3 regions of the Bacillus arachidis genome follow, and region 1 is predicted to be linked to each of the others. Evidence: riboswitches for the same ligand, from Rfam matches in the RefSeq annotation. Region 1 holds a riboswitch; each other region holds the start of a gene.
The links. Region 1 has a riboswitch for thiamine pyrophosphate ahead of QRY57_RS03880 (MTH1187 family thiamine-binding protein). Riboswitches for the same ligand answer to the same signal wherever they lie in the genome.
Positions count from the first base shown of each region.

Region 1 (3,288 bases):
GCTTCATTTATCGCTAGAAACGAAGGATAAAAATCATATTGAAGAAGTATTAAGTGGGATAGAAAAGAAAGGGTATAACGTAGAAATTATTGAATGAAAAATTTAAACAAACGTTTGATTAAATGAAAAAGCACAAACTTTATTCAAAAAAAGTTTGTGCTTTTATATGTTAAAACATAATTGAAATGAGTAGCATTCCAATTCCAATGGAGGTAAATGTTGCAACCAAACCAGGAATCATAAAGCTATGATTTAATACATATTTACCAATACGTGTTGTTCCTGTGCGATCAAAGTTAATCGCAGCAACAATTGTTCCGTAGTTCGGAATGAAGAAATATCCGTTTACTGCAGGAAACATCGCAATAAGAAGTGCTGGTGAAATACCAAGTGATAATCCGAGTGGCACTAACGCACGTACTGTTGCTGCCTGGCTATACAGTAAAATAGATAGAATAAATAATGCAATAGCGAATAACCATGGTGCACTTGTTACTAAGTGTTGAATCGATCCTTGAATGGTATTTAAGTTTCCATTGAAGAATGTGTCTCCCATCCAAGCGATACCGAAGATTGCAACAACAGCTGTAGCGCCTGCTTTAAAGACATTACCAGATACAATGCTTTCTACATTTGGTTTACAGAAGATAATAATAAGAGCAGCAATTGTAAGCATAACCATTTCAATTGTATTTGGCATTGAAAGACGAACTAATTTTCCATCTACCATCCATCCTGGACGAAGTGCTTCGAATGAACCAAGAAGGACAACAAAAAGAGTAGCGAATAAGAAAAGAATAACAGATAACTTGGCACCTTTTGCACCGATAAATTCTTTCTTTTCTTCAAGTTTCGGAATCATGCCTTCTTTCAATCGTTTTAAGTATTCTGGGTCTTCATTTAACTCTTTACCCATTTTGCTCGCAACGAAAGCAGCTAGCATACAAGCGATAAAAGTAGAAGGAATACTTACTTTTAAAATATCTAACAATGTAATTTTATAATCAGCTAGCATCGCTAATAGGGCCACAGTTGCAGCTGAGATTGGGCTTGCTGTGATTGCCTGTTGTGAAGCGATTACGGCAATGGACATTGGGCGTTCCGGTCTAATTCCTGATTCTCGTGATACTTCTGCGATAACAGGAAGTACAGAATAGGCAACGTGACCAGTTCCAGCACATAACGTAAATAAATAAGTTACAATAGGAGCAAAGAATGTAATGCGCTTTGGATTTTTACGTAGTGCTTTTTCTGCGAGATGGACAAGATAATCCATTCCACCCGCAGCTTGCAGGGCACCCGCAGCTGTAATGACTGCTAAAATCATCAGCATAACGTCAATAGGAGGAGCTGTTGGTTGTAAGTGGAAGACAAATACGAGTATTGCCATACCAACTCCGCCCATTACTCCTAGTCCAACTCCACCAAGGCGTGCACCGATAAAAATACAGAGAAGCAAGGTAAGAAATTGTAGCCAAAACATGATAAACTACCTCCGAAATTCATATGGTAAGATATTTTTGAATAATTTAAATTTAACTGATAATTATTAAATTAAACAAAGAGAAAGTTGTTATATAAACCTTTTTTATTATATAACACGTAAAAAGTAACATTCACTACATTTTGTGACATTATTTCAAGAAAATTAAGTGTAAAGTGATGAAAAAATGTGATTTGTTTGTTTGAAAAAATAAATCATGCTACAATGAAAACGAATTAAAACCGGGGAGCCAATTGGCTGAGAGGATGTAAGTGAGCATCGACCCTCAACCTGATCTGGATAATGCCAGCGTAGGGAGTTACTTAAAGTGATGTAAGCAGATGTTATTGTATAATAACTTGCATGCAAGGCTTTCCTACGTATTTCGTGGGAAAGCCTTTTCTTTTTACAAAACATATTTTGCAAGGGGGATTTTAGTATGTCACAACAAGTTACCATTTCATTTTCAGTCGTACCACAAGCAAAAACGAAAGATGTGTATGCCGTTGTTGATAAAGCAATTGAAGTCGTACAACAATCTGGTGTTCGTTATGAAGTAGGTGCGATGGAAACAACGCTAGAAGGAGAATTAGATGCGCTTCTCGACGTGATCAAACGTGCACAACAAGCTTGTGTTGATGCTGGCGCAGAAGAAGTGATTACGTCTATTAAAATTCATTATCGTCCAAGCACTGGTGTAACGATTGATGAGAAAGTTTGGAAGTACCGTGATGAATATGAAAAACCAGAAACGATCTAATATAACAATTACAGCGCTTTGGCTAATCCTTCTCATTGCCATATGGGAAGGATCTGTTTCATTATTTCAAATTGAACAGTGGATTTTGCCTAAACCTTCTGCTATTGTACAGGAACTGATTGGAATGAAGGATTTATTACTACCAAATATAATACAAACATTGCAAGAGGTTATCATCGGATTATTCTTTGCGATTTTACTTGGAACGAGTATTGCAATTATTATGGACGTTATTCCATTGTTTCGTTTGTTAATTAATCCGTTACTCGTTATTTCACAAACCATTCCGATTGTCGTGCTAGCACCTTTATTTATTATTTGGTTTGGATATGGGATGCTTCCAAAGGTGATGGTCGTTATTCTTGTTTGTTTCTTTCCAATTGCTCTTAGTATTTTAGAAGGTTTTCAAACAGTAGATAGAAATATGCTCAAGTTACTACAAACAATGCGAGCGTCGAAATGGCAAATCTATCAGAAGGTAAAATTCCCAGCTGTGCTCCCGTATTTTTTCTCAGGACTAAAAATAGCTGTTACATATAGTGTGATGGGAGCAATTATTGGGGAATGGCTTGGTGCGAGTGAAGGATTAGGTGTCATGCTTACGCGTGCAACAAAATCCTTTTTAACAGCCCGTGTATTTGGTATCGCAGCAATTATTGTCATGGTCACATTGTTCTTGTATTTTATTGTAGAATTTATGGCAAGACTAACAGCACCATGGATATACAGAAAGGACGGCAGAAAATGAAAAAAGGTTTAAAAGTTATGCTAGCCGCAATACTTGCAGTTGGTGTTGTCGGTTGTAATGCAGCGAAGAAAGAAGAGAGTACAGATAAGGAAAAGAAAGTAAAAGTTGTTTTGGACTGGTTTCCAAATACAAACCATACTGGTTTATATGTAGCAAAGACGAAAGACTACTATAAAAAGCAAGGTTTAGATGTAGAAATTATTCAGCCAGGTGATAACGTATCGGTAGAGCAAATGATTGCATCAGGAAAAGCGGATTTCGGTGTGAGTTATCAAGAAAATGTAACATCAGCTCGTG
Region 1 covers NZ_CP127376.1:426,814-430,101, forward strand. Annotated here, with positions in the region: gene ilvA (threonine ammonia-lyase) at 1-97, shown strand, start outside; gene QRY57_RS03875 (anaerobic C4-dicarboxylate transporter family protein) at 170-1,483, opposite strand; TPP riboswitch at 1,717-1,818, shown strand; gene QRY57_RS03880 (MTH1187 family thiamine-binding protein) at 1,923-2,243, shown strand; gene QRY57_RS03885 (ABC transporter permease) at 2,215-2,991, shown strand; gene QRY57_RS03890 (ABC transporter substrate-binding protein) at 2,988-3,288, shown strand, end outside.

Region 2 (3,288 bases), 1.1 Mb from region 1:
CAATACCAGCAATATATAAAGAAAATACAACAGTCGCTTGGTTATGAGGGAAAAAGACTCCCGCGAATAATGCATATACCGGTAAACGTGCTGAACAAGACATAAACGGCGTTACTAAAATTGTAAGTAGCCTCTCTTTCTCTTGTTCAATCGTTCTTGCCGCCATAATCCCTGGAACGTTACAACCAAAACCGATAATCATTGGAATAAATGCTTTCCCATTTAAACCAAAGAATTCCATAATACGATCCATCACAACTGCAATACGAGCCATATATCCTGAGTCTTCTAATAACGAAATAAAGAAAAATAATGCAAAGATTTGTGGAACGAATACTAATACAGCACCAACACCGGCAATAATTCCTTCTGTAACGAGCGCTTGAATAAAATCAGAGGCTCCAATAGTTGTTAAACCCGCTGTTACCCAATCGGTGAGTTGACCGCTGAAAAATTCATCCAGCATATCCGATAAAGGTGTTCCAATCCACGTAAACGTAACCTGAAAAATAAAAAACATAACAGCTAAAAAGATTGGAAGTCCTAAAACTTTATGTGTGATTAACTGATCAATTTTTTCTGAAAAAGGAATTTTCCCTTCCTTCTCATGCTGAATCACATTTGTTTTTAACTTTTCAATATACGCTGCACGTGAACGATAAATATGTTGTTCCAGCGTTACATCAATTTCTTCCTCTAATTCTGATCGAATCGCTATAAGTTTTTCATACACCGGCAATTTCTTTACTTCTTGTTCTACTACTTCATTATTGCTTAAAAATTGAAGTGCAAGCCACCTTGGATTCTCATAATTTTCCTTAGTTAAAAACTCCATGATATCTGCAATTCCTGCATCTATTTGTTTACCATATGAAATACTGAAGGGCTTTTGCTCTTTTTGCTTACTCTCATGTAGGGTTGCAAGTAACTCTTTGCAGCCTTTTCCACTTCTCGCAACAACAGGAACAACTGTTACTCCTAATATTTCTGATAACCTGTTCACATCGATAATAATTCCACGCTGCTTTGCTACATCAATCATATTTAAACCGATAGAAACTGGTTTACCAAATTCTAATAGTTGCAATGTTAAATGCATATTGCGCTCAAATTGAGAAGAGTCAACAATATTTAACATATGATGAAATTCTTCTGTTAGTAGAAAATTTGTAACAACACCTTCATCACGAGAAACCGGATTTAAATCATATATACCTGGTAAATCAATTAATGTCCCTTGCTTACCTTTTAACTTACCGACCTTCTTTTCTACTGTTACCCCGCTCCAGTTTCCTACATATTCATAAGAACCTGTTAGCGCATTAAATAATGATGTTTTCCCCGTATTCGGATTCCCTAGCAATGCAACTTTATTCACGCTAATTCCACCTTTATCATTTTCGCGTCACAATGACGAATACTAATTAATTGTCCACGGCACTCTAGCGTACACGGTCCCTTAAACATTGCTTTTTGTTTCATACGAAGTTCACTTCCTTCTGAAAGACCAAACGCAGCTAATCTACGCTTTAATAACTTATCTAACGATTGTATATTTTTTACAAGTACTGTTTCACCTATTTTAATATCTACTAAACTCATAATCTTCCCCCTCGAAGAGAATGATAATTATTTTCATGAAAATTATATCATATTCTATGAATCAAGTACTATAGCTTTCCCTTCATAGTTATTAACATTTTTGCACAATTATATTTAAATAATTGTCATAACAGATTCATTTGCCATTCTCATCCATTTCGATTACACTGAACCTAACAAATAAAGAATCTCGTTATCACAGGGGGAGCCTCGTTGCTGAGAGGGAACAATTCGTTCCGACCCTTAGAACCTGTTAGTTAATGCTAACGTAGGAATTGTGCAAGCGTCGAAATACATATACCTCATCATTTTCTACTTACGTATTTCATATCTCCCTATGGTAAATTATTCTTTTTTTGTGCAACTTAGATTTAGGGGGAATAAGAACATGCGTAACACCAATTTACAAGCGATGATTGAATCTGCAATCCTTGCAGCTTTCGCCTTAATCATCGACATTTTACCAATCTCGATTAAACTTCCAACAGGCGGTTCCATTTCATTTGCTATGATTCCTATTTTTATTATCGCATACCGCTGGGGATTTAAAACAGCTTTCTTCGGTGGCTTAATTTGGGGGCTACTGCAAATTGTATTCGGAGATGCTTATATTTTAACGCCAGTTCAAGCGTTTATTGAGTACTTCGTTGCATTTGCTTTTATCGGTTTTGCTGGATTATTTTATCAACCTATTCAGCAATCAATGGCGAATAATCAAGGTAAGAAAGCAATGGTCTATATTGTTATTGCTACACTCATTGGTAGCTTAGCACGTTATTTCTGTCATTTTATTGCCGGGGTTATCTTTTTTGGGAAATACGCACCGCCTGGACAATCAGCTGTTCTTTATTCATTGATTGTGAACGGTAGTACAATGCTTGGTTCTTTCGCTTTATGTACAGCTTTACTAATGCTTCTATTTACAACAGCTCCACGCTTATTTAAAAGTATTGGTGCACATAATTTGAATTCAAAAAATACGGTTGCCTAAATGGCAATCTTATTTTTTATTTAATGAGTTATATCAATAATAAAAACAATAAATACACATAAGAATATAAATACCATTACACTTAGTAAATTACTATTCATGGCTAATCTACTCCTTGTAAACCTTATTTTTTATATAAATTATACGTGTAGAATATAAAGATAAAGTAAAGATGCTATCAAAATAAAATTAAGAAATAATAAAAAAGTGTAGAATTTCGTTTCTACACTTTTTTATGTAAATAAAAGTAAAACAGTACACCATCTACTGTATTATCTACACCATATTCCACACCATGAAGTTCTAAAATATTTTTAGAAATGGCGAGCCCCAGTCCTGTTCCACCTTTTGAGCGCTGACGAGCTGTATCGATCCGATAAAACCGATCCCAAATCTTATCTAATTGTTCCGCTTCAATATGAGCGCCTTTATTTTCTATACAAATCTTTATTCGATTCAGTTCATCTCTTATAGAAATAATAATATCCTTTTTTTCAGGTGTATAACGGATTGCATTCGTTACAAAATTTATAATTACTTGTTCGATACGATGTTGATTTGCAACAACTTCGATTGGCAAAAGGCATTTATGAACATTCAATTCTTTTTTCGCTATTTCTAATGATAGTTGTTCACATATATGCTCAATAACTCCATCAATATAAAAAATATCCATTTTCATTTTATACGTACCA
Region 2 covers NZ_CP127376.1:4,287,616-4,290,903, forward strand. Annotated here, with positions in the region: gene feoB (ferrous iron transport protein B) at 1-1,378, opposite strand, end outside; gene QRY57_RS23725 (FeoA family protein) at 1,375-1,602, opposite strand; TPP riboswitch at 1,794-1,895, shown strand; gene thiT (energy-coupled thiamine transporter ThiT) at 1,991-2,593, shown strand; gene QRY57_RS23735 (sensor histidine kinase) at 2,817-3,288, opposite strand, start outside.
Region 2: another riboswitch for thiamine pyrophosphate. It lies ahead of thiT (energy-coupled thiamine transporter ThiT); the one in region 1 lies ahead of QRY57_RS03880 (MTH1187 family thiamine-binding protein).

Region 3 (3,288 bases), 730 kb from region 1:
GCGGGAACAGGTGGATTATTCCCGTTCTTCTCACCATTCCTTGGTTGGCTAGGTGTATTCTTAACAGGATCAGATACATCAGCAAACGCACTATTCTCCAACTTACAAGCGATTACAGCGCAGCAAGTTGGTGTAAAAGAAGTACTGCTTGTTGCGGCAAATACAACAGGTGGTGTAACGGGTAAAATGATTTCTCCGCAATCGATTGCAATCGCGTGTGCAGCAGTAGGACTTGCTGGAAAAGAATCTGATTTATTCCGCTTTACAGTAAAACATAGTCTATTCTTTGTAGTGATTGTTGGGATTATGACATATGTACAAGCCTACTATTTAACGTGGATGATACCGTAAGCTTTTAGGTGGGTATAAGCCGTCAACTTAACACAAACAAGCCAGGTGCTGAAAGCACCTGGCTTGTTTCATAACCTTAACTAAATGGTTACGCTGAGAGACTATTCATCCTCGGATGAACACTCTCCCAAGTTTATTAACTCCCCTATAAATAAGTATGCTGATAAAAAGAATAAAATTTAAAAAGAATTCGTCGCCCGCGTCCTCATCTTTCCAGTGAACTTCAAACAGCCAACCGATTCCGTAATTGGCAACAACCCAGATAGAAAATAATGTCCAGAAGTGCATCCAACTGCCCCCAAACAGAGCAGAAAAAAAGGCCATAATTGACGTGCCTCCAAACCAAAAGACAAAAATAATACATATTGCGCAAAATATAAACCTGAAGATAGACCCCAAACACCCCATTATAATTTCACTCCTGATCTAAACTATACTTGATATATGTGCATAAATAATATGACTAATTTTTTATGTGTTTTGACTTTAACTGAATTGTTCTTATAAATAAAATATATAAAAATAGTAATTTTTAGAAAATTATAACACGAAACCGTATTATAATCCGTGTAATAAGTAGAAATCTCTATTAATTGTAGACGGATGATATGATTTTATTTGAACATGAATAAGTTTTGGCTCCCACCTCAAAATTTAGCGGAAACAAAGAAGCTAGGTGATAGATCAACTGCCCATAAGAGCCCGATTGGTGAGGGCTAATAATCATTGGTTCTATCAGGTATATCGATTAGCAGACAAAAAAACGATAGATAAAAATTGCAACTCATGCCTTTGCATTTTTCTGATTATCGTGTATGATGGGAAAGTATTGAAAATTAAATCAGTGATAAACTAGGGGTGCCTAAGTGATGCTTAGGCTGAGAGAGAAGCGCGATAACTTCTTAACCCTTTGGACCTGATCTGGCTCGTACCAGCGTAGGGAAGTTAACGGCTTTACATAACTATGTCTTTATGAGCCAGGTCCTTGTTTTACTATGGATCTGGCTCTTTTTATTTTGGCATGCGCTGGCCACTAGTTCTTGTCCTTGTCACAAGTAAGGCGAAAGCGGCTCTTTCAGAATGGGAGGGGGATGGAGTTTCAGCCGAAGAGGTGTGTTTTACCTCAGTTGAAGAAACGAAGCCAACGATCATTCTAGCCGCTCAAGCTGGATCTTAAGTAAACCGAAAGCGGCAAAACGTCGCTGAAGTGAGAATCGAGTTGCACAGAAATTGGCTCAAGATTCGGTGCAAGTTAGATTTGCCTGAAATGATAAAGGGGAGGAAACACAAATTATGAAGCAATCTGTTTCAGCTGAACAAATTGAATTGAAGTCGAGTTTACCAGGGAGTAAGAAAGTTTATGTTGATGGGCCGCATGAAGGTATGAAAGTACCAATGCGTGAGATTGAACAAAGTGATACAAACGGTGTACCAAATCCACCAATTCGTGTTTATGATACGAGTGGTCCGTACACAGACCCTAAGTACAAAGTAGAGCTAGAGAAAGGAATTCCATCGCCTCGCCGTCGCTGGATTGTTGAGCGCGGAGAAGTGGAAGAGTATGAAGGACGAGAAATTAAGCCGGAAGATGATGGTGTGAAAGTCGCATCTAATCATACACCTGTGTTCCCGCAAATGGATCGTAAACCACTTCGCGCAAAAAAAGGAGCAAATGTAACGCAAATGCACTATGCTCGTAAGGGGATCATCACATCTGAGATGGAATATGTTGCGATTCGTGAAGGGGTAGAGCCTGAATTTGTACGTAAAGAGATTGCAGAAGGACGCGCTATTTTACCAGCAAACATTAACCACCCAGAAGCAGAACCGATGATTATTGGCCGCAATTTCCATGTGAAGGTAAATGCGAATATCGGAAACTCTGCTGTCTCTTCTTCCATTGCAGAAGAAGTAGAGAAGATGACATGGGCAACTCGCTGGGGCGCAGATACCATTATGGATTTATCAACAGGGAAAAACATTCATACAACTCGTGAATGGATTATCCGTAACGCTCCTGTACCGGTTGGAACAGTACCAATTTATCAAGCGCTAGAAAAAGTAAATGGAATTGCTGAAGATTTAACGTGGGAAGTATATCGTGATACGTTAATTGAACAAGCGGAGCAAGGTGTGGATTACTTTACAATTCATGCAGGTGTGCTGCTTCGTTACATTCCAATCACTGCAAAACGTACGACAGGAATTGTTTCACGCGGTGGGTCCATTATGGCGCAGTGGTGTTTATTCCATCATAAAGAAAACTTCTTATACACTCATTTTGAAGAGATTTGTGAAATTATGAAACAATATGATGTTTCTTTCTCTTTAGGAGATGGATTACGTCCAGGTTCGATTGCAGATGCAAATGATGAGGCGCAATTTTCTGAGCTTGAAACGCTTGGTGAGTTAACAAAAATTGCTTGGAAGCATGATGTTCAAGTTATGATTGAAGGGCCAGGTCATGTACCGATGCACTTAATTAAAGAAAACATGGATAAAGAGCTTGAGATTTGCCAAGGTGCACCGTTCTATACACTCGGACCTTTAACAACGGATATTGCACCTGGTTATGACCATATTACATCTGCGATTGGTGCAGCAATGATTGGTTGGTTTGGCACAGCAATGCTTTGCTATGTGACACCGAAAGAGCATTTAGGTTTGCCGAACAGAGATGATGTTCGTGAAGGGGTTATTACGTATAAAATTGCGGCGCATGCGGCTGACCTTGCGAAAGGACACAAAACAGCGCAGCAGCGTGATGATGCACTTTCAAAAGCTCGTTTTGAATTCCGCTGGCGCGATCAATTTAACTTATCTTTAGATCCCGAACGCGCAATGGATTTTCACGATGAAACATTACCAGCAGAAGGGGCAAAAACAGCTCATTTCTGTTCGATGTGTGGTCCGAAGTTCTGTAGTATGAGAATTTCA
Region 3 covers NZ_CP127376.1:4,614,330-4,617,617, reverse strand. Annotated here, with positions in the region: gene lldP (L-lactate permease) at 1-351, shown strand, start outside; TPP riboswitch at 1,196-1,311, shown strand; gene thiC (phosphomethylpyrimidine synthase ThiC) at 1,645-3,288, shown strand, end outside.
Region 3: another riboswitch for thiamine pyrophosphate. It lies ahead of thiC (phosphomethylpyrimidine synthase ThiC); the one in region 1 lies ahead of QRY57_RS03880 (MTH1187 family thiamine-binding protein).